Regions from separate parts of the Lysinibacillus parviboronicapiens genome, predicted to be linked through region 1. Evidence: a T-box and tRNA genes for the amino acid it is inferred to sense, from the RefSeq annotation. Region 1 holds a T-box; the other holds one or more tRNA genes.

What was found. A T-box is a leader RNA that pairs with one kind of tRNA and senses whether it is charged. The one in region 1 lies ahead of leuS (leucine--tRNA ligase), so its partner is inferred to be a tRNA-Leu.
Region 2: it has a tRNA-Leu gene. The T-box ahead of leuS (leucine--tRNA ligase) is inferred to sense a tRNA for this amino acid. The anticodon was not compared.

What each region holds. Positions count from the first base shown of each region.
Region 1 covers NZ_CP073713.1:3,701,562-3,712,608, forward strand. The annotation lists gene C9J31_RS17845 (MFS transporter) at 1-753, shown strand, start outside; gene C9J31_RS17850 (MMPL family transporter) at 1,153-3,264, opposite strand; gene C9J31_RS17855 (hypothetical protein) at 3,418-4,344, opposite strand; gene C9J31_RS17860 (sigma-70 family RNA polymerase sigma factor) at 4,331-4,852, opposite strand; gene leuS (leucine--tRNA ligase) at 5,226-7,643, opposite strand; T-box leader at 7,735-7,947, opposite strand; gene C9J31_RS17870 (transposase) at 8,200-8,763, shown strand; one part of gene C9J31_RS17875 (IS3 family transposase) at 8,832-9,709, opposite strand; one part of gene C9J31_RS17875 (IS3 family transposase) at 9,709-9,982, opposite strand; gene C9J31_RS17880 (SulP family inorganic anion transporter) at 10,114-11,047, opposite strand, start outside.
Region 2 covers NZ_CP073713.1:4,366,862-4,377,908, forward strand. The annotation lists gene tsaB (tRNA (adenosine(37)-N6)-threonylcarbamoyltransferase complex dimerization subunit type 1 TsaB) at 1-2, opposite strand, end outside; gene tsaE (tRNA (adenosine(37)-N6)-threonylcarbamoyltransferase complex ATPase subunit type 1 TsaE) at 1-448, opposite strand, end outside; gene C9J31_RS21080 (hypothetical protein) at 560-901, opposite strand; tRNA gene C9J31_RS21085 (tRNA-Asp) at 1,169-1,244, opposite strand; rRNA gene rrf (5S ribosomal RNA) at 1,405-1,520, opposite strand; rRNA gene C9J31_RS21095 (23S ribosomal RNA) at 1,663-4,591, opposite strand; rRNA gene C9J31_RS21100 (16S ribosomal RNA) at 4,901-6,452, opposite strand; tRNA gene C9J31_RS21105 (tRNA-Gly) at 6,672-6,745, opposite strand; tRNA gene C9J31_RS21110 (tRNA-Arg) at 6,770-6,846, opposite strand; tRNA gene C9J31_RS21115 (tRNA-Leu) at 6,866-6,951, opposite strand; tRNA gene C9J31_RS21120 (tRNA-Lys) at 7,019-7,091, opposite strand; tRNA gene C9J31_RS21125 (tRNA-Gln) at 7,108-7,182, opposite strand; tRNA gene C9J31_RS21130 (tRNA-Asp) at 7,188-7,263, opposite strand; tRNA gene C9J31_RS21135 (tRNA-Glu) at 7,290-7,361, opposite strand; tRNA gene C9J31_RS21140 (tRNA-Asn) at 7,363-7,439, opposite strand; gene C9J31_RS21145 (SprT family protein) at 7,533-7,994, opposite strand; gene C9J31_RS21150 (Tex family protein) at 8,058-10,232, opposite strand; gene sigB (RNA polymerase sigma factor SigB) at 10,395-11,047, opposite strand, start outside.

The sequences.
Region 1 (11,047 bases):
CTTGGTGGAACAATCGGTCGCTTAGTCATGGGCTCAGTGACAGAGCGTTATTCTTGGGAAACAGCGTTTCTTTCACTTGCCCTTCTTGGTTTCATCATTTTTATAATCGTTTGGCTAGCACTTCCCAAATCTAAGCATTTTGTACAACATTGTCGATCCATAAAAACAGATGTACACGGTTTTTGGATTCATCTAAAAAACCCAAATCTGCTGATATTATTTGGATTAGGGATTATTTTACAAATATCATTTACAGGAATGTGGACATTTATTCCGTTTCATTTAACAGAACCACCCTTCTCTCTTTCATTAAAAACGATTTCTTTCATTTTTTTAGCCTATAGTTTAGGCATTGTCGGTTCGCCAATCGCTAGTGCTATCGCAGAAAAAATAGGAATTAACAGCATACGAACTATTGGTGTGCTCCTACTAGTTAGTGGTATTGCGCTAACACTAAGCCATTCACTTTTCATCATTATTGTTGGTTTATGCCTTGCTTGTTTGGGTTTCTTTACAGCCCATGCATTAACGTCAGCAACTGTTAGCCGTAGTGCAACCCATCAAAAGGGAAGTGCTTCTAGCTTATATCTCGTTTCTTATTATATTGGTGTCACTTGTGGAAGTTCGTTACTTAGTCCAATATGGGGATTTTATCAATGGCAAGGCATCGTAATCATGACAATAATTCTCCCTATTCTTTATATACTTTTTTTAACTATCACACATAATAGAAGAAAAAGTGAATGCTATTAGTAAGAAGAATGGAGCGAAACAAAAAAGAGATGTTCTCTTAAAAGAGGCATCTTTCAGATTGTAGACAAACTCAAATTTCTTTAAAGTTTGTCTACAGTCTTTTTCTTTTAGAATACTAGTAAGAAACCGTTGAAATCCGTTCCAGGCACCGCTCCAACTAATTATTTGCGAAGGGTCTCCGCAAAACTGAATTTTCCGCACGTGCTGTGTCTGTTGCGGAAGTGTCACGCCTTCCACGCCAATCAACTTGTACCGCCTACTGATTCTATTACGCTCAGAATCTGGGACGAAAAATCAATGAATCAAACATGTTTTGAGACAACTTCTTTCTTTCAGTGAGGCATGTTAGCATTTATTAACGATTGCATCTGTATGCCTAATGATCATTTATTCAACACTTTACTCGTTCAATTTTTTGGGCCAGAAACTCCACTTTCCTAATAACACAATAATGGCTGGAATAATGATTGGACGAACAAGGAATGTATCAACTAATACCCCTACAAATACTGCAAAACCAAATGCTCGTAATTCCATTACTGGTTGTGTCATTAAAACCGCGAATGTTGCAGCTAATAGCAAACCAGCGGACGAAATAACACTACCAGTTTTCCCCACACCTTCTAGAACCGCTTCCTTGATTGGCAAGTGACGTTTTTCCTCACGAATACGAGACATAAGCATGATGGAATAATCCACACCAAGAGCGACGATAAAGACAAATGTATAGAGTGGAATACGATAGCTCACGCCTGTGTAACCAAGTAAGTCCTGGAAAAAGAACACCATAATTCCTAGTGCAGCACCGAATGATAATAAAATGGTCGCTATCATATAAAGCGGTGCAAGTAGTGACCGTGTTTGGATACCAAGCATCACTGTAATTAAGATCGTCATGATAACAGCTACACGCCACTCATCTCCTTGACTGACTGCACGAATATCAGCTTGCTGCGCTGTTTCACCAGCTACATGCAAATCACCCTCAATTTTTGCATGAGCTAAAATGGTATCTGCATGGGCACGGATTTGCTCTATATGATCGTAGGCCGATTCCGAATATGGATTTTCATCTAGTATAACGTTTAATTTTACAATGCTGGCATCCTTTTCGGCAATCACATGACCTTGCGCTGTCACTTTTTCAATACCTTCTTGCTTTTCTAAAGCGCTCATAATATCTGTAATTTGTGCCTCTGTTAAATCTGCTTTGGCGTCAATAATTGCCGTTGTGGGCGCAATTTCCCCTGGAGAAAAAGCTTTTTCTAGTTGCTTAAATCCCTGTACTGATGACATTTCGCTTGGGAATGAATCGAGTAAATTAAATGTATACGTAATATGCTTCACTTGATAGGTAAAAATAAGTAATATCACTAGCACGGGTACCATGGCGAGAAGCGGCTTATTAGTAACAACACGTGCTACCCGATGCCAAAAGCCCTCTTTTTCTACATTTACTTTACGTTTGCGGGGATTGAATGGCCAAAAGGCCTTGTCTCCAGCTATAGCAAATAATGCAGGGATTAACGTTAAGCCAGCCACTAAAATAATAAGCACCGCAACTGCAAATACGGGTGCAAAATTTCGATAGGATTCATACACTGCAAAGAATAGTGTCAGCATTCCCAGCATCACTGTACCACCACTAAATACTATCGGCTCTGTTACAAATTTCACCGCATTTTTCATCGCTTCATTCGTAGTTAAGCCTTTTTCTAATTCTTCACGGAAGCGAGCGAAAATCAGTAACGAATAATCAGTAATTACAGCAAACAGTAAAATCATCATGATTGAAAGTGCCTGACTATCAATCGGAAATACCTCGGCTTTCCCCATCAATCCGAGTACTTTATCTACAATCACATACGTAATACCTGCTCCGATTAATGGAATTAATGAAAGTAATGGCGAACGATAAATTACAATGAGCAATACCAAAATGACAGCTACCGTTCCTAAAATAAGAACAACATCCGCTTTAGAGAACATCTCATACGTATCTGCTACAATACCAGTTGGCCCTGTAAAGAATGCATCCACAGTAGGAATTGCTTCGGCAGTTTTTTCTTTTAAGATATCTAATTCTTTTTTGACTGCCTTCGTTTCATTTCCTTCTGGGAAAACAATTGGCATAAAGAATGTTGTTTTATCTTCAGCAACAAATGATGTCCATGCTTGCTCTGGCATTTGTGATAATGGCACGACCGCTAAATCGTAATTGGATGTAGCCATCACTGCTTCTACCTTTGTCATATACTCCTTAATAGTAGCATTGTCAAAGCCCTGCTCATCATGCAACACAACAAATAATGGTAAACCTTGTGATGCAGGATAATAATTCTTTACCATTTGTTGGGCTTGAATGGATAAAGCATTGTCTGGCAAGCCTGCATTTTTACTAGGTGAAGTCACTTCTTTTGCCCCTGGTGCAACAGCTGACAACACAATCATCACAAGTAACCATGTAAATAAAATAGCCAACCAACGTTTTTTCTCTGCAAATTTTTTCATCTTGTTCACTCCTCTATATTCTTTACATTTGCAATTGTAAAAGAAGAAAATGAACTTTAGATGAACTAAAAGAATAAATACATACCAGTCTTAGCGATTATGGAAAGAGCACGCGATGTAATGATTTAACTTACAGCTACTTCTGTACAAGTGCTAAATTATTATCATTATAATAATTAAGATACTGATAAGCCAAACAACTATAGACAGCAGATGCTCTGTTAAGCGATAGCCAAATAGATGATTAATGGATATACTCATCATCATGGTGAAGGTTAGCATTACTAAAATAACTGGCTTATATAGTAACCACTCCGACACCATCAGCAGATAGATTACGAAAAACACCACTACAGAAAAAATTCGTTCCACTATTTTATGCATCTGACTTGCATAACGATCTTTCCTTTTACTCCCTAACTTTCTCCGCGTTACATACTCTACTGTGGCAAGCGATAGCATGAAAATAACTAGTACTTTCACCTTTGGCTTGATACCTAAATCATTTGCTATCAATGCTAGGATATTTTTGGCCGCTTCACCCTCTACAACATAAAATATATTTGTCTGCATATCGATAAAGCCAAGCCCCGTTTCATAGGCTTTTAATTTTAGCTGTAGTATCTGACCATCCTTGAATTCTATATAAATATCCTGGTAACTACCTTGACTGCTCATCTCCCCTACCCCTAAACGAGCATGATCTAACAGTTCTTGCAGTAGCTGTTTATCTCGTTTAGCTTCAAAGTTATCTTGTAGGACATTCCATGCATACTTCTGTGCCGCGAACGTCCATCGATCGTTATTATTGGTGACTGTAAATTTCTTAATTGAGGGCTGTTCCTTCATCACTTCGTCTAGTTGGGCAATTGTCTGTCGTTCATCGGTTTTTGTCCAAGGTCCAGCGAGTATGGAGAGAACTAAAATAGATAACGTTGCAAATAGCACAACAGAATACTGCCAATGCACCTTTTTTCTAGATGGTTTCTTCGTTTGTTGTAATATGCTCTCTTTTAACTGCTGTGAAAAAAGAGCATCTTCACCAAGTTCACGATTTAATTTGTCCTTAAAAGATGTCATCTTCTAGCACCTCCCAATCGCTTTGTTCGAGTTTTCCTTGTAGTCTGTGTCTTGCACGGCGTAACCTTGTTTTTACTGTATTTTCACTACAAGCAAGCACATCTGCTATGTCACCCACTTTTAGTTCCTGGTAATAATAAAGAACTAGCACTTCTCTATAAACAATCGGTAGCTCAAACAGAGCTGTTTTTAAAGTTATTCGCTCATCAGCTTCAATTAAATCCGTTTCTGGCGTACGTTTACTTGCCCTAATATGGATCTTTTCAAATAACAGATATCGTTTATTTTTCCAACTGCGTAAATGATCATGACTTTTATGTACAGTAATTTTCACTAAATATGTTTTTAGCGAAGCTCTTTGTTCAAAGCAATGCTGTTGACGATAATAGGCGAGAAACACATCCTGTACAATTTCTTCTGCAATCGCCCAGTCTTTTACGTACAAATAAGCGACTCGGAGACAATATTCACCGTGTTCATCCATAATGGCTGCCAATTGCTCACTCAAACAAACACCTCCTTTTCCCGTTCTCTCTATAGTCGTCAGGAATCTTCACTTGGTTTCAGTATAGAGAAAAAAGTGCCCAAATACTGGACACTTTTTCTAAATATCGATAAGCATTCTCCTATTTGAGTGATGTAATGACTAATGACTAGGTCCTTCTAGCGGCTAACATTCTCTAGTTGAAACGATCTGCGGGATAACTGTGAATTCCCTTATTAAAAAGAAACATTTCTTTACTATAACAATAAAAGATGGAATATATTTTACCTATTCTTAACTTCATGCCCATATGAATCTTTCCTAAAACTACATCAATAAAAAAAGAACCGAGTAATGTGCTTATCATAAGCATATTACTCGGTTCTCCACAAATTATTTATTTTACAACGATGTTCACAAGCTTACCTGGAATCACAATTACTTTTACTAAAGTTTTGCCCGCCATATATTCCTGTACTTTGTCGTCTGCTAATGCTACCTTTTCAATATCTTCTTTGGAAGCATCTTTTGCGACAATAATTTTCGCACGTACTTTACCTGCTACTTGGACAGCCACTTCTACTTCGTCATCCACTAATTTGGATTCATCATATGCTGGCCATTCTTCGTACGAAATTGACCCTTCGTGTCCAAGCAATTGCCATAATTCTTCTGCAACGTGAGGCACGATTGGTGCAAGCATCTTCACAAAGCCTTGTGCGTAAGCTGTTGGCACTACATCAGCTTTATAGCAATCATTAATGAATACCATCATTTGTGAAATAGCCGTATTAAAGCGAATACCTTCATAGTCTTCTGTCACTTTTTTCACTGTTTGGTGGAATGATTTTTCAAGGGACTTATCTTTTGACACTTGAATTTTCTCTGATAACGTACCTTCTTCTTCATTGACAAATAGACGCCAAATGCGATCTAAGAAACGACGAGCACCGTCTAAGCCATTCGTTGACCATGCAACAGAAGCCTCAAGAGGACCCATGAACATTTCATAGAGACGCAATGTATCTGCACCATGAGAGGCAATGATTTCATCTGGGTTCACAACATTGCCTTTTGATTTAGACATTTTTTCGTTACCTTCTCCAAGAATCATCCCTTGGTTGAATAGCTTTTGGAATGGTTCTTTCGTGTGTACTACGCCTAAATCGTATAGAACTTTATGCCAGAAGCGTGCGTAAAGTAAATGCAGTACCGCATGTTCCGCTCCACCGATATATATATCAACCGGTAACCAGCGTTTTAGTAACTCTGGATCTGCAATTGCTTCCGTATTGTTCGGATCGATATAGCGCAGGAAGTACCAACTTGAACCTGCCCATTGTGGCATTGTATTCGTTTCGCGACGTCCCTTCTTGCCTGTTTCAGGATCTACAACATTGACCCAATCTGTAATATTAGCCAGTGGTGATTCACCTGTACCAGAAGGACGAATATTATCTGTTTTCGGTAGCATTAATGGTAATTCTGATTCTGGTACTGGAGTCGTTGTACCATCTTCCCAATGAATCATTGGAATCGGCTCACCCCAATAACGTTGACGGGAGAATAGCCAGTCACGTAGACGATAAGAAATTTTCTTCTCACCCACACCTTTTTGCTCTAACCATTCGATCGCTTTAGCGATTGCTTCCACTTTTTCAAGACCATCTAAGAAACCAGAGTTAATATGTTTACCATCGCCAGTGAACGCTTCATTTTCGATGTCTCCACCTTCAAGCACTGCTTTAATATCTAAACCAAATTCTTTGGCAAATTCATAGTCACGCTCATCATGTGCAGGAACTGCCATAATTGCGCCTGTACCGTAAGTAGCAAGAACATAATCAGCAATCCAAATTGGCATTTTCTCGCCATTTACGGGGTTTACTGCATAAGCGCCTGTGAAGACACCTGTTTTTTCTTTCGCTAAATCTGTTCGCTCTAAGTCGGATTTTAATTTTACTTTATCTAGATACGTTTCAACTGCTTGTTTTTGATCAGCAGTTGTAATTTGCGCCACTAATTTATGTTCTGGTGCAAGTACTGCGTAAGTTGCACCAAATAATGTATCTGGGCGTGTTGTAAAGACAGTAAAGTTTTTGTCCGTACCCTTAATGTCAAATGTTACTTCTGCACCTTCTGAACGGCCAATCCAGTTACGTTGCATATCTTTGATTGATTCTGGCCAGTCTACATCTTCTAAATCATCGATTAAACGATCCGCATAAGCAGTAATTTTTAGCATCCATTGCTTCATTGGACGACGTTCTACTGGGTGACCACCACGCTCTGATTTCCCATCAATGACTTCTTCGTTCGCAAGGACTGTTCCTAATGCTGGGCACCAGTTTACAGCGACTTCATCTATATATGCTAAACCTTTTTTATACAGTTGAATGAAAATCCATTGTGTCCATTTGTAGTATTCTGGATCTGTTGTGTTAATCTCTCGATCCCAGTCATAGCTAAAACCTAATTCTTGAATTTGACGCTTGAATGTAGCAATATTTTTTGCCGTAAATTCAGCTGGGTCATTTCCAGTATCTAGTGCATATTGTTCTGCTGGTAATCCAAATGCATCCCAGCCCATTGGATGTAACACATTGTAGCCTTGCATACGCTTGAAGCGCGAAAGGATATCTGTTGCTGTATAACCTTCTGGATGTCCTACATGAAGACCTGCACCAGATGGATACGGGAACATGTCTAATGCATAAAATTTCGGTTTGTCCGTTTCATTTTCTGTTTTAAATGTTTTGTTGTCAGCCCAATATTGCTGCCATTTTTTTTCGATTTGTTGATGAATAAAACTCAAGTGATTTCCTCCTTTTATATGTGGGGTGCTACTTACTGTTAGAATTGACAAAATATTTAAAAAATAAAAAAACTCGCCCCTTTCTTCGTTAGAAAGGGACGAGAGAATTCGTATCTCCCGCGGTACCACCCAAATTAGTGATCACACTCGGCTCAAGCTTCCTTAACGCGGAAGGAACGGCACACGTGGATTTCACGCGAGCAGACTCAGCAGGCGAGTTCAATTTGCTTTCTTACTAGCTTCCACCACCCGCTAGCTCTCTAAAAAGAACGCCAAATCTACTATTCCTCATCACTGTCTTTACATGTATTGCATTTATTCTAATGGAAAGTTCAAAAAAGCACAAGTGCTTTCCTTTTTGGTGCCTGGCACCCACACAATTCTCAAACAATTAGCAAAAAAATTTTTTCATGGTTATTTTTATAGGGATTTCAAAATTATCAGTGTTTTTCTGTCATCAAAATGAAAATATTAGTTATTTTTAAGGCATGTGTGTATTTGACGAGACTGGTCATCATTTTTATGCTAAAGAAAACTACTTAGGAGGGAAAGTCTTATGGCTAGAAAAAAGCGTCAGTGGTCCCCATATCATTACAATCATGTCGTGATGCGTGGTAATAATCGCCAAATTATTTTTAGTAACTCTGCTGATTACCAAGCGTTTTTTCGTGTCCTGCAATATGCCCATCAAAAATATACATTTAGTATCGTCGCTTATTGCATTATGTCTAAGCACTATCATCTGCTTATACGTTCCCCTGAAGTGCCGTTAGGGAAAGTTATGGCTATTATTAACCGCCGTTACAGTGAATACTTCAAACAGAAATATCAATATACTGGTCAGCTTTACGAGCGTCGATATTTCGCAGAGCTTGTTCCCTCCCCCATAGGCATGCTCACCGTAAGTCGCTACATTCACCGCAACCCCATCTCAACAAACACGCCGATAGTTGAAAAAATGGAACACTATCCATACAGTTCCTATCAGCACTACAAGTACAATATTCCCTCGCACCACTCTTTTCTTGATACAACTTTACTAAAAACCTTTTTACCCCAAAACTCACACGCCTATTGCCATTATTGTGAGGAAGAACAAAACGAGCAATTGATGCACTGAACACAAAAAACTCCGGATGAGATTTTCGGGACTGACCCCTGTATATAAGACAGAGATCAAAAAAGCATTTACCCAACCAGTTGTCGATATTGTACCGGCGACTGGTTGTTTAGTTTCGCTTGTATTCGGATATAGTTATAATACTTTACATAGTCTTTGACAGTTTGTTCTACGATTGCCGTCGTAGTACGCCTTAAATTGTCTAAGTAAAATGTTTCAGACTTTAATGCAGAATGAAATGATTCAATTGGGGCATTGTCAGCGGGCGTACCTTTACGGGACATGCTCATGATAATGCCTTTCCCTTTTACGGCCTGTTGATATCGATAAGACGTGTACACCGAACCTTGGTCACTGTGTAGTGTACACCCATCGGGTAAAGTACCTAGTTGGGATAAGGTATTCAACACAAAATCAGTATCTTGGCAATCACCAATCGAGTAGGCGATAATCTCGCCATTATATAAATCTTGAATACTTGAAAGATACAATTGTTTCTGACCAAATGGCAAGTAAGTAATATCGGTAACGAGCTTTTGTAAAGGTGCAGTTGCCTCAAAATTACGGTTCAATAAATTATCTGCGATATAGTAGGGTTGTCCAGTTTGTTTCCGTTTTTTTACTTTTACTCGACACTGCCAACCATATTTTTGCATGATACGTTGCACGACTTTATGATTCACGCGTATTTCTTGGCGTAAGAGTGCAGTAATTTTCCGATAACCATATCGGAATTTATGCGCACGACAGAGTTCTCCAATATGTCGTTCAATCGCCTGACGAGACCTTGCATCCGCAGATGCCTGTTTCCAACGATAGTAGGTAGATCGTGCAATTCCTAAATGTGCACATATATCCTTCACGCACAACGTTTCTTTTAGCGTCTCTACTAACTGTACAGCTACTTCTCCAACCACTTCCTCTCCAACTCTGCGTACTTTTTTAAAACCTCAATTTGTTGCTTTAAATAACGGTTCTCCATTACTAATTTTGTTTGTTCATTCTCATATTCAGGACCTTTACCAAAGGTATATTGTTTACCTACAGGTTGTTCAAATCGGTGTATTTCTCCGTTTCTATACCAACGCATCCATGTTTCCACTTGTGTTTTATGCCTTATATTTAATTCAATTAAAACCTGCTTCGTTGGTATACCAGCCAATCGCATCTCAATAGCCTTCATTTTTACTTCGTATGGATAACTCACTCTTGTTCCCATAGAAAAAACACCTCCTAATTGAAGTTTAGGTATCTAAACCCGAATTCAATCGAAGATGCTTTTTTTATTTGTCTATACTTTTGGGGTCAGTTCCTTCCTCATACGGAGCTTTTTTTAATTGTAGTAAATTGTCAGAATTTTTCGTGTGCCAGGCACCCCGGTTTCCCTGGTTTCGATAGTTCTGTGCATTCACGGAACGCAAAATGCTTGCACCCTACACATTGCGTTTCATCCAAATAACTTAGAGCTTTATTGATAGCATCTCCTGTGTGCGGATAGAAGTTTTCTTCACCAATTTTCTCATATAAGCCATTTCGCCGAAGTGCCTCTTTTAATTCCGCTTGCACACCTGTGATTAACACTGTGCCACCTCGATTTGTGAAACTTTCCACTATATTGCTAAAATAAGATTCACCTGTAGAATCCATGAAGGGCACTTTACTCATTCGTAAAATTAAAATTTTTGGATGATAATGAAGTGAATTTAAAATCGTTTGCTCAAAAGTTTGTGCTGCACCGAAAAATAATGGCCCTTCAATTGTGTAAATACTAACTTGCGGACAATCATGTTTTTGATTGACCACATTCGGTTGCACCTTGCCACTCGTTTTAGAATGATCTGGTAAAACCTTCGAGACTACAAGCTTCTCACTCATGCGCTTCGCAAATAATACAACCGCTAAAACAAGACCAACTTCAACAGCCAATGTTAAACTCGTGAAAACCGTAAGTAAAAATGTAATAAGCAGAACAAGTGAATCTCCCGATTTCAATTTTACAATATGTGCAAAATGCCGCTGTTCACTCATATTCCAAGCAACGACCATTAAAACAGGCGCCATACTTGCCAATGGAATATGAGAAGCATAAGGGGCTAATAACAATAGTGTCACTAACACAAATACCCCATGAATAATGCCTGACACCGGCGAAGCTGCACCCGTCTTAATATTGGTAGCGGTACGAGCAATGGCACCCGTTGCAGGAATCCCTCCAAATAAAGGCGTTACAATATTAGCAATCCCTTGTCCAACAAGCTCCCGATTGCTGTTATGTTTACTATTT
Region 2 (11,047 bases), 670 kb from region 1:
ATTTCATTAGCTCCTCACATAATGCCTCATATCGCTCTCCATTGGGCGTTAACACAAAACGACGTTCATTGTCCCCAATTCGGTAAATTTCAATTGCTAAACGTTCCCGCGGTAAATCCTGTTCGATTAAATGGGCCCATTCAACAACTGACACGGCATCCCCGTAAAATAACTCGTCCCACCCAAGGTCTTCATCGCTTTCCGCCAAACGATATACATCTAAATGATTAAAAGGTAAACGCCCCTCATACTGTTTGATAATTGTAAAAGTTGGGCTATTAACTGTTCTCGTCACACCCAGCCCTTTTGCGAGTGCCTTTGTAAATGTAGTCTTACCAGCGCCAAGATCCCCCTCTAACGTAATGGTATCCTGTGCTTCTAGTAATTCCGCTAGCTTTAGTGCAAAATTCTCCGTATCTTCTAGTGACCTCATAATTATTTCAAACATTTTCTTTTTGTCCTCTCCTAGCTACATTACTTCTAGTTTACCGAAACATGCGCAAATGTTCAAAGCATCCAGTAATTTTCAAAAAAATAAACACGTCCTCTTTAGACGTGTCTACTTTCTAGTGGAATGCCCTTTCACTATAATAATCTCTTTACTTAGCAATTTTTCATCCTTAAATTGAACAATATAGGCTTGCGTCAACAGTATTTCATCATCCCAGCGGTAATGATTATCCCTTACTTTTTCTCCATGGCCTCCTGCTATTTCGATGACTTCTAAATATGTCATCCCTTCTTTTAATTGTTCAAATTCTGTTTGATTCATATTTTTTTGCCAGTGATACGTATTTGATTCTTCTATTTCAATAATTCGATCTATACACCCTCCCAAAATAACTAATAATCCTATGAATATGCCTGTATATATCATTCTCCAGAAATAGTAATATCGCATACAATCACCTCCGTACACTTTCAATCTACTACTAACTCAGTACCCATCACTGTCGATTGAGAAACTTAAAACTTTTTGCTTATATGGAAGAATTAAATGCTTTCTGTCTCACTATACATATGTAATGATATACAATTTAGTTCCTATAACTTCCGTGTCTGGTCTTCTCTCAATTTGGTGTTTCCTTTTCAGCTAACTTATTATGCCACTATAAATAAAAAAGCCCTTATGATATTTTCATATCATAAGAGCTGTATAATCAATAAATGGCGGTCCCGACCGGGATCGAACCGGCGATCTCCTGCGTGACAGGCAGGCATGTTAACCGCTACACCACGGGACCTCTTTAAGACATTAATAAATATAACATAAATATTTTCGCTATACAATGTTTTTTTTCATATTTCCAACAAATATAGCAAAAAAATTTTAATCCATGTTGCTACTAACTACCTAATAAAGTGTACAAAAAAACAGTCAGCACTATGCTGACTGTCTTACATGCCTAGCGACGTCCTACTCTCACAGGGGGAAGCCCCCAACTACCATCGGCGCTAAAGAGCTTAACTTCCGTGTTCGGTATGGGAACGGGTGTGACCTCTTTGCCATCATCACTAGACTATTGTTGGCTTTTAATATACGTCGTCTTTCTTTGTCAGCTTCAATCGCTTTCTCGAACTACTCGTATCTTGAAACCCTCTTTTAGAAAGTTGTTGTTCTTTCAAAACTGGATAAACGGTGCATTGAATGTTTCAAACATTTTGGTTAAGTCCTCGATCGATTAGTATTCGTCAGCTCCATGTGTCACCACACTTCCACCTCGAACCTATCTACCTCATCGTCTTTGAGGGATCTTACTTACTTGCGTAATGGGAAATCTCATCTTGAGGGGGGCTTCATGCTTAGATGCTTTCAGCACTTATCCCGTCCACACATAGCTACCCAGCGATGCCTTTGGCAAGACAACTGGTACACCAGCGGTGTGTCCATCCCGGTCCTCTCGTACTAAGGACAGCTCCTCTCAAATTTCCTACGCCCACGACGGATAGGGACCGAACTGTCTCACGACGTTCTGAACCCAGCTCGCGTACCGCTTTAATGGGCGAACAGCCCAACCCTTGGGACCGACTACAGCCCCAGGATGCGATGAGCCGACATCGAGGTGCCAAACCTCCCCGTCGATGTGGACTCTTGGGGGAGATAAGCCTGTTATCCCCGGGGTAGCTTTTATCCGTTGAGCGATGGCCCTTCCATGCGGAACCACCGGATCACTAAGCCCGTCTTTCGACCCTGCTCGACTTGTAGGTCTCGCAGTCAAGCTCCCTTGTGCCTTTACACTCTACGAATGATTTCCAACCATTCTGAGGGAACCTTTGGGCGCCTCCGTTACCTTTTAGGAGGCGACCGCCCCAGTCAAACTGTCCGCCTGACACTGTCTCCTGCCCCGCTAAGGGGCATGGGTTAGAATTTCAATACAACCAGGGTAGTATCCCACCGACGCCTCCTTCGAAGCTGGCGCTCCGAGATCTCTGGCTCCTACCTATCCTGTACAAGTTGTACCAAAATTCAATATCAGGCTACAGTAAAGCTCCACGGGGTCTTTCCGTCCTGTCGCGGGTAACCTGCATCTTCACAGGTACTATAATTTCACCGAGTCTCTCGTTGAGACAGTGCCCAGATCGTTACGCCTTTCGTGCGGGTCGGAACTTACCCGACAAGGAATTTCGCTACCTTAGGACCGTTATAGTTACGGCCGCCGTTTACTGGGGCTTCAATTCGCAGCTTCGCTTGCGCTAACCACTCCTCTTAACCTTCCAGCACCGGGCAGGCGTCAGCCCCTATACGTCACCTTACGGTTTTGCAGAGACCTGTGTTTTTGCTAAACAGTCGCCTGGGCCTATTCACTGCGGCTCTCATGCGCTTGCACGCTCAAGAGCACCCCTTCTCCCGAAGTTACGGGGTCATTTTGCCGAGTTCCTTAACGAGAGTTCTCTCGCACACCTTAGGATTCTCTCCTCGACTACCTGTGTCGGTTTGCGGTACGGGCACCTCTCACCTCGATAGAGGCTTTTCTTGGCAGTGTGAAATCAGGAACTTCGTCCTTAAAGGACTCGCCATCACAGCTCAACGTTACAGTGTGCGGATTTGCCTACACACACGCCTTACTGCTTGGACGCGCACAACCAACGGCGCGCTTACCCTATCCTACTGCGTCCCCCCATTTCTCAAACGGTGAGGAGGTGGTACAGGAATATCAACCTGTTGTCCATCGCCTACGCCTATCGGCCTCGGCTTAGGTCCCGACTAACCCTGAGCGGACGAGCCTTCCTCAGGAAACCTTAGTCATACGGTGGACGGGATTCTCACCCGTCTTTCGCTACTCATACCGGCATTCTCACTTCTAAGCGCTCCACCAGTCCTTCCGGTCTGACTTCAACGCACTTAGAACGCTCTCCTACCACTGACATCGTAGATGTCAATCCACAGCTTCGGTGAATCGTTTAGCCCCGATACATTTTCGGCGCAGCGTCACTCGACCAGTGAGCTATTACGCACTCTTTAAATGATGGCTGCTTCTAAGCCAACATCCTGGTTGTCTATGCAACGCCACATCCTTTTCCACTTAACGATTACTTTGGGACCTTAGCTGGTGGTCTGGGCTGTTTCCCTTTTGACTACGGATCTTATCACTCGCAGTCTGACTCCCGTGTATAAATATCTGGCATTCGGAGTTTGTCTGAATTCGGTAAACCGGGATGGCCCCCTAGTCCAAACAGTGCTCTACCTCCAGTATTCTCATCACGAGGCTAGCCCTAAAGCTATTTCGGAGAGAACCAGCTATCTCCAGGTTCGATTGGAATTTCTCCGCTACCCACACCTCATCCCCGCACTTTTCAACGTGCGTGGGTTCGGGCCTCCAGTAAGTGTTACCTTACCTTCACCCTGGACATGGGTAGATCACCTGGTTTCGGGTCTACGACCACGTACTAATTCGCCCTATTCAGACTCGCTTTCGCTGCGGCTCCGTCTTCTAAAACTTAACCTCGCACGTAATCGTAACTCGCCGGTTCATTCTACAAAAGGCACGCTATCACCCATTAACGGGCTCTAACTACTTGTAGGCACACGGTTTCAGGATCTCTTTCACTCCCCTTCCGGGGTGCTTTTCACCTTTCCCTCACGGTACTGGTTCACTATCGGTCACTAGGTAGTATTTAGCCTTGGGAGATGGTCCTCCCAGATTCCGACGGAATTTCACGTGTTCCGCCGTACTCAGGATCCACTCAGGAGGGAATGAACTTTCGACTACAGGGCTTTTACCTGCTCTGGCGGACCTTTCCAAGTCGCTTCATCTAACTCATTCTTTTGTAACTCCGTATTGAGTGTCCTACAACCCCAAGAGGCAAGCCTCTTGGTTTGGGCTCTTCCCGTTTCGCTCGCCGCTACTCAGGGAATCGATTTTTCTTTCTCTTCCTCCAGGTACTTAGATGTTTCAGTTCCCTGGGTCTGCCTTCAAGACGCTATGTATTCACGTCAAGATACTACGCGATTAAACGTAGTGGGTTCCCCCATTCGGAAATCTCCGGATCAAAGCTCACTTACAGCTCCCCGAAGCATATCGGTGTTAGTGCCGTCCTTCTTCGGCTCCTAGTGCCAAGGCATTCGCCGTGCGCCCTTAATAACTTAACCTACGTCGGCTTCCAATACACTGCGTATTTCGTTGTCAGCTTCACTCGTTCAGTCAGTCACGTACTAAGGTACGCTCCTTTCCTCTCTCGCTTGCTTCCTAGAACTACTTGTGTCTTGAAACCCTACATTATCTGTTATTAAGCCTAAAAAACTTAAAAAATAAATGTGTTTGTTACTATTTCAATGTCGTTTTATCCAGTTTTCAAAGAACAAGTTTTGAAGTTATTCATTCAGAAGAATGAACCTTCAAAACTGAACGCAAAACGTAATCTTACAAACCCAAGGTTTGTATTCCGAAAATATCCTTAGAAAGGAGGTGATCCAGCCGCACCTTCCGATACGGCTACCTTGTTACGACTTCACCCCAATCATCTATCCCACCTTCGGCGGCTGGCTCCAAAAGGTTACCTCACCGACTTCGGGTGTTACAAACTCTCGTGGTGTGACGGGCGGTGTGTACAAGGCCCGGGAACGTATTCACCGCGGCATGCTGATCCGCGATTACTAGCGATTCCGGCTTCATGTAGGCGAGTTGCAGCCTACAATCCGAACTGAGAACGACTTTATCGGATTAGCTCCCTCTCGCGAGTTGGCAACCGTTTGTATCGTCCATTGTAGCACGTGTGTAGCCCAGGTCATAAGGGGCATGATGATTTGACGTCATCCCCACCTTCCTCCGGTTTGTCACCGGCAGTCACCTTAGAGTGCCCAACTAAATGATGGCAACTAAGATCAAGGGTTGCGCTCGTTGCGGGACTTAACCCAACATCTCACGACACGAGCTGACGACAACCATGCACCACCTGTCACCGTTGTCCCCGAAGGGAAAACTGTATCTCTACAGTGGTCAATGGGATGTCAAGACCTGGTAAGGTTCTTCGCGTTGCTTCGAATTAAACCACATGCTCCACCGCTTGTGCGGGCCCCCGTCAATTCCTTTGAGTTTCAGTCTTGCGACCGTACTCCCCAGGCGGAGTGCTTAATGCGTTAGCTGCAGCACTAAGGGGCGGAAACCCCCTAACACTTAGCACTCATCGTTTACGGCGTGGACTACCAGGGTATCTAATCCTGTTTGCTCCCCACGCTTTCGCGCCTCAGTGTCAGTTACAGACCAGATAGTCGCCTTCGCCACTGGTGTTCCTCCAAATCTCTACGCATTTCACCGCTACACTTGGAATTCCACTATCCTCTTCTGCACTCAAGTCTCCCAGTTTCCAATGACCCTCCACGGTTGAGCCGTGGGCTTTCACATCAGACTTAAGAAACCACCTGCGCGCGCTTTACGCCCAATAATTCCGGACAACGCTTGCCACCTACGTATTACCGCGGCTGCTGGCACGTAGTTAGCCGTGGCTTTCTAATAAGGTACCGTCAAGGTACAGCCAGTTACTACTGTACTTGTTCTTCCCTTACAACAGAGTTTTACGAACCGAAATCCTTCTTCACTCACGCGGCGTTGCTCCATCAGGCTTTCGCCCATTGTGGAAGATTCCCTACTGCTGCCTCCCGTAGGAGTCTGGGCCGTGTCTCAGTCCCAGTGTGGCCGATCACCCTCTCAGGTCGGCTACGCATCGTTGCCTTGGTGAGCCGTTACCTCACCAACTAGCTAATGCGCCGCGGGCCCATCCTATAGCGACAGCCGAAACCGTCTTTTAGTCTTTCACCATGAAGTAAAAGAGATTATTTGGTATTAGCCCCGGTTTCCCGGAGTTATCCCAAACTATAAGGTAGGTTGCCCACGTGTTACTCACCCGTCCGCCGCTAAATCAGAGGAAGCAAGCTTCCTCATCATTCGCTCGACTTGCATGTATTAGGCACGCCGCCAGCGTTCGTCCTGAGCCAGGATCAAACTCTCCATAAAAGAAATTTGATTAGCTCAAATTGTTTTGCTGGCATCAATTTTGATGTCCAAATTTTGTTTTATTCACTAACCGAAGTTAGTTACTAAAAACGTTATTGATTACGTTTTGCATGTTCAGTTTTCAAGGTTCATATCATTCATATCGCCATCTCCAAGAGACAACTTCTATATCATAACTCTTGTGAAATCAAATGTCAATATGTTTTTTAAAAGTATTTTTGGAGCGGGTGATGAGAATCGAACTCACGACATCAGCTTGGAAGGCTGAGGTTTTACCATTAAACTACACCCGCGTTATATAGGTGATTCTTTTTTTATGGCGCGCCCGGCAGGAGTCGAACCCACAACCTTCTGATCCGTAGTCAGACGCTCTATCCAATTGAGCTACGGGCGCATATATTAGTTAGATGACTTGGTGCGGCCGAGAGGACTTGAACCTCCACGGGGTTGCCCCCACTAGGCCCTCAACCTAGCGCGTCTGCCATTCCGCCACGACCGCATTCAATTAGTAACTTTCTTATTATACTGCGATATTTTGAAATGTCAAGTCTTTTCCTTAGAAATGATGAGCCATGAAGGACTCGAACCTTCGACCCTCTGATTAAAAGTCAGATGCTCTACCAACTGAGCTAATGGCTCAAATATAAGAAATAAATGGCTGGGGTACTAGGATTCGAACCTAGGCATGACGGAATCAAAATCCGTTGCCTTACCGCTTGGCTATACCCCAATAAATGGCGGTCCCGACCGGGATCGAACCGGCGATCTCCTGCGTGACAGGCAGGCATGTTAACCGCTACACCACGGGACCAATGTTATTACTATTTTTTTAAAAAATGACCCCTACGGGATTCGAACCCGTGTTACCGCCGTGAAAGGGCGGTGTCTTAACCGCTTGACCAAGGGGCCATGGCTCCGAAGGCAGGACTCGAACCTGCGACAACCTGATTAACAGTCAGGTGCTACTACCAACTGAGCTACTTCGGAATAATTTATTGTTAAGTCGTCATTGTTATCTTGTCGACTTTTACTATTATAGGGATATCTTAAGAAAACGTCAACCTTTTTCTTAAAGTTTTTTTATTGCATTAATTTTAAAGGTCCTGAGCACTTGCCACAGCAGTACTTCTTCACATTTAATCTAATCTTTCTAAGATATAGCTGCTGGCATTTTACACATCTATATGTATGAAGAGGTCGCTCTTTCTTCCCCGTAGATGTAGACGTTTGCAAAGTAGAACAAAAGCGAGGTGCATCCACTTTTTTTAATAAATCTCGGAAATCTTTGTCACGATGCTGATAGCCTTTCCCTTCTAAATGCAAATGATAGTGGCATAGTTCATGACGAACTATTCCTTCTACTTCCCTCACTCCATATATTTCAAACGCCTTAGGGTTTATTTCAATATGGTGTGATTGTAATAGATAGCGGCCACCTGTGGAACGTAACCTCGCGTTGAAGTAAGCTTGATGCAGAAATGGTTTATGAAAGTTTTCTAATGAAATTCGATTAACAAGTTGTTGCAGTTCCTCGTTGGTCATAACATTCACCTCTAACAACAAGAATACCACACTGCGTAGTATAGACAGTGTGGCTAAAAATTATTACTTTTCAATCATTTGATCTCTTGGTGGTAGCATTGTTAATGAAATGCGCCCTTTATTTACTTCTATTTGCTCTACCCATACCGTAACAATATCACCTAATGCTACGACTTCTAATGGATGCTTAATACGTTTCTTCTGCAACTTAGAAATATGAACAAGACCATCCTGTTTTACACCAATATCAACAAACGCGCCAAAATCAACTACGTTTCTAACTGTCCCTTGTAACTCCATACCTACTTTTAAATCTTCCATTTTCAATACATCTGTTTTGAGTAATGGCTGAGGAAAGGCATCACGTGGATCACGACTTGGCTTCATTAAAGTATCCATTATATCTTGAATTGTAACAACACCAATTCCTAGATCTTCACTTAAAACTTGCACATCTAGGGTTGCAATTGCTTCTTCTGCTTTCTGAGAGCCTATTTCTTTTTTAGTTATATGTGCCGCTTCTAAAATTTGCTCTGCTAAACTGTAGCTTTCTGGATGGATACCAGTCCCGTCAAAAGGGTTTTTCGCTTCTGGTACACGTAAGAAACCTATTGCTTGCTCGTATGTTTTTGCGCCGAGTCGTGGAATTTTTTTCAACTGTGTTCGTGTAGTAAATTGTCCATTCTCTTCACGCACTTTAACAATATTCTCTGCAACTGTTTTCGACAGACCAGAGACATATTGAAGTAGCGATGCCGAAGCTGTATTAACATCTACTCCAACCTGATTTACTGCAGTTTCTACTATAAACGTTAACGACTCTGTTAGTTTCTTTTGCGAAACATCATGTTGGTACTGACCAACACCGACTGCTTTCGGTTCAATTTTCACTAATTCCGATAAAGGATCTTGCAGACGACGCGCAATCGATACAGCACTTCGTTGCTCTACTTGTAAATCAGGAAACTCAGCCCGTGCTACATCAGATGCAGAATAAACTGAAGCACCGGCTTCATTGACAATGACATATGCCACATCATTATTAACTTCATTCAATACATCTGCAATGAATTGCTCCGTTTCTCGAGAAGCTGTACCGTTACCAATAGCAATAATACTAATTGGGTATTTTGCTAAAATCGACTTCACGACTGATGTTGATTTTGCTACATCTGGTTTCGGCGGATGAGGGTAAATGGCCGTCACTTCAAGCATTTTACCTGTTTCATCCACAACAGCTAATTTACAGCCTGTTCGGTAAGCAGGGTCTACCCCTAAAACATACTTACCCTTCATCGGTGGTTGTAATAATAGATTACGAAGATTTTCAGAGAATATATGAATGGCTTGAGTTTCCGCCTTTTCTGTTAACTCGTTTCGTAATTCACGTTCAATAGATGGTTGGATTAGTCGCTTATAAGAGTCTTCAATGGCTAATTTCACTTCAGAAATTGCAGGTGAAGAGCCTGTCGCTGGAATCCACTCCTTCCACATAATCATGAGCACTCGATCTATCGGAACATGAATCGCAACTTTTAAAATCTCTTCTTTCTCCCCACGGTTCACAGCTAGTATACGATGTGGGACTATACGGTTGACAGGCTCTTCATACTCATAATACATTTCGAAAACATTTTTCTCGTCTGCTTCCGCATTCTTCACGCTTGTTGCCAGTACGCCCTCTTTCCAAGAAAACATACGGATTTTTTCTCGGATACCCGCGTCATCAGCAAAGCGCTCTGCCAGAATATCACGTGCACCTGTTAATGCTTCTTCAGCTGTTGGCACATTTTCTTCATCTACAAAGTCTTTTGCTAATAGCATTACATCTTCATTTCGAAACTCTAATAAAAGATTTGCTAACGGCTCTAGACCTTTTTCCTTAGCAATTGTCGCTTTCGTACGTCGCTTTTGCTTATAAGGACGATATAGATCTTCTACACGTTGTAAAACAGTCGAAGTTTGAATTGCCTTTTCTAATTCAGGTGTAAGCTTGTCCTGCTCCTGAATTAAACGCATAACTTCTTCTTTGCGTTGCTCAAGCTGCTGTATGTAGTGATAGCGATCCTCTACAGATTTAATTTGTACCTCATCAAGTGAACCAGTAGCTTCTTTTCGATAACGCGCGATGAACGGAACGGTATTTCCTTCATCCAATAATTTAATTACCGCCTCTGCTTGGCCTGGTTTAACAGCTACATCTTTTGCAATGAGCTGTAACATTTGCTTGTGTTCCACATCATCACTACCTTTTTCTTTTCATTTTACCATTACATACTAATATAAATGCAAAAAATAGCCTACTCCTAAGTAGAGTAGACAGCTTCTTTTAAATAATATAAGGCGCTTATTATTATAGGATAGAGGAACCCCATAGTAATAAACGCCTCTTTCTGATTTTTAGAGCGACACACTACCACTAGACAGGATGACCTCCTGCAATTTTTTAATGGCTTTCCGCTGTATCCTTGATACATGCATTTGAGAAATCCCCAATCGTTCTCCAGCTTCTTTTTGACTAAGTTGGTCTAAATAGGTAAGCTGTATAATTTGTTTTTCTCGTTCATTTAAAATTTCCATTGCATCGGATACAATCATTCTTCTATTGGTCATTTCATAACCAACATCTTCTTTACCCATAATATCGAATAACGTTACAGTACTTCCATCAGAATCAGATTCGATGGAATGGTCCATAGAAAGTGCCTGGTAACTGCGACTCATCTCCATCGCCTCTAAAACTTCCTCTTCTTGCACTTCTAATCGATCTGCGATTTCTTTAATAGAAGGTGATCTTTGTAATTCAATTGTCAGCGCTTCTACAGTTGATTTAATGCGGGGTCCTAATTCTTTAATTCGTCTTGGCACGTGAACATCCCATGTTTTATCACGTAAAAAGCGCTTAATTTCCCCTACAATGGTCGGAACAGCAAATGCCTCAAAGCTTCGGCCAAAATCTGGATCAAAACGTCTAATAGCACCTAATAAACCAAGCATCCCTACTTGGACGATATCATCATAATAAGATTTACCATGTGAATATTTACGAGCAA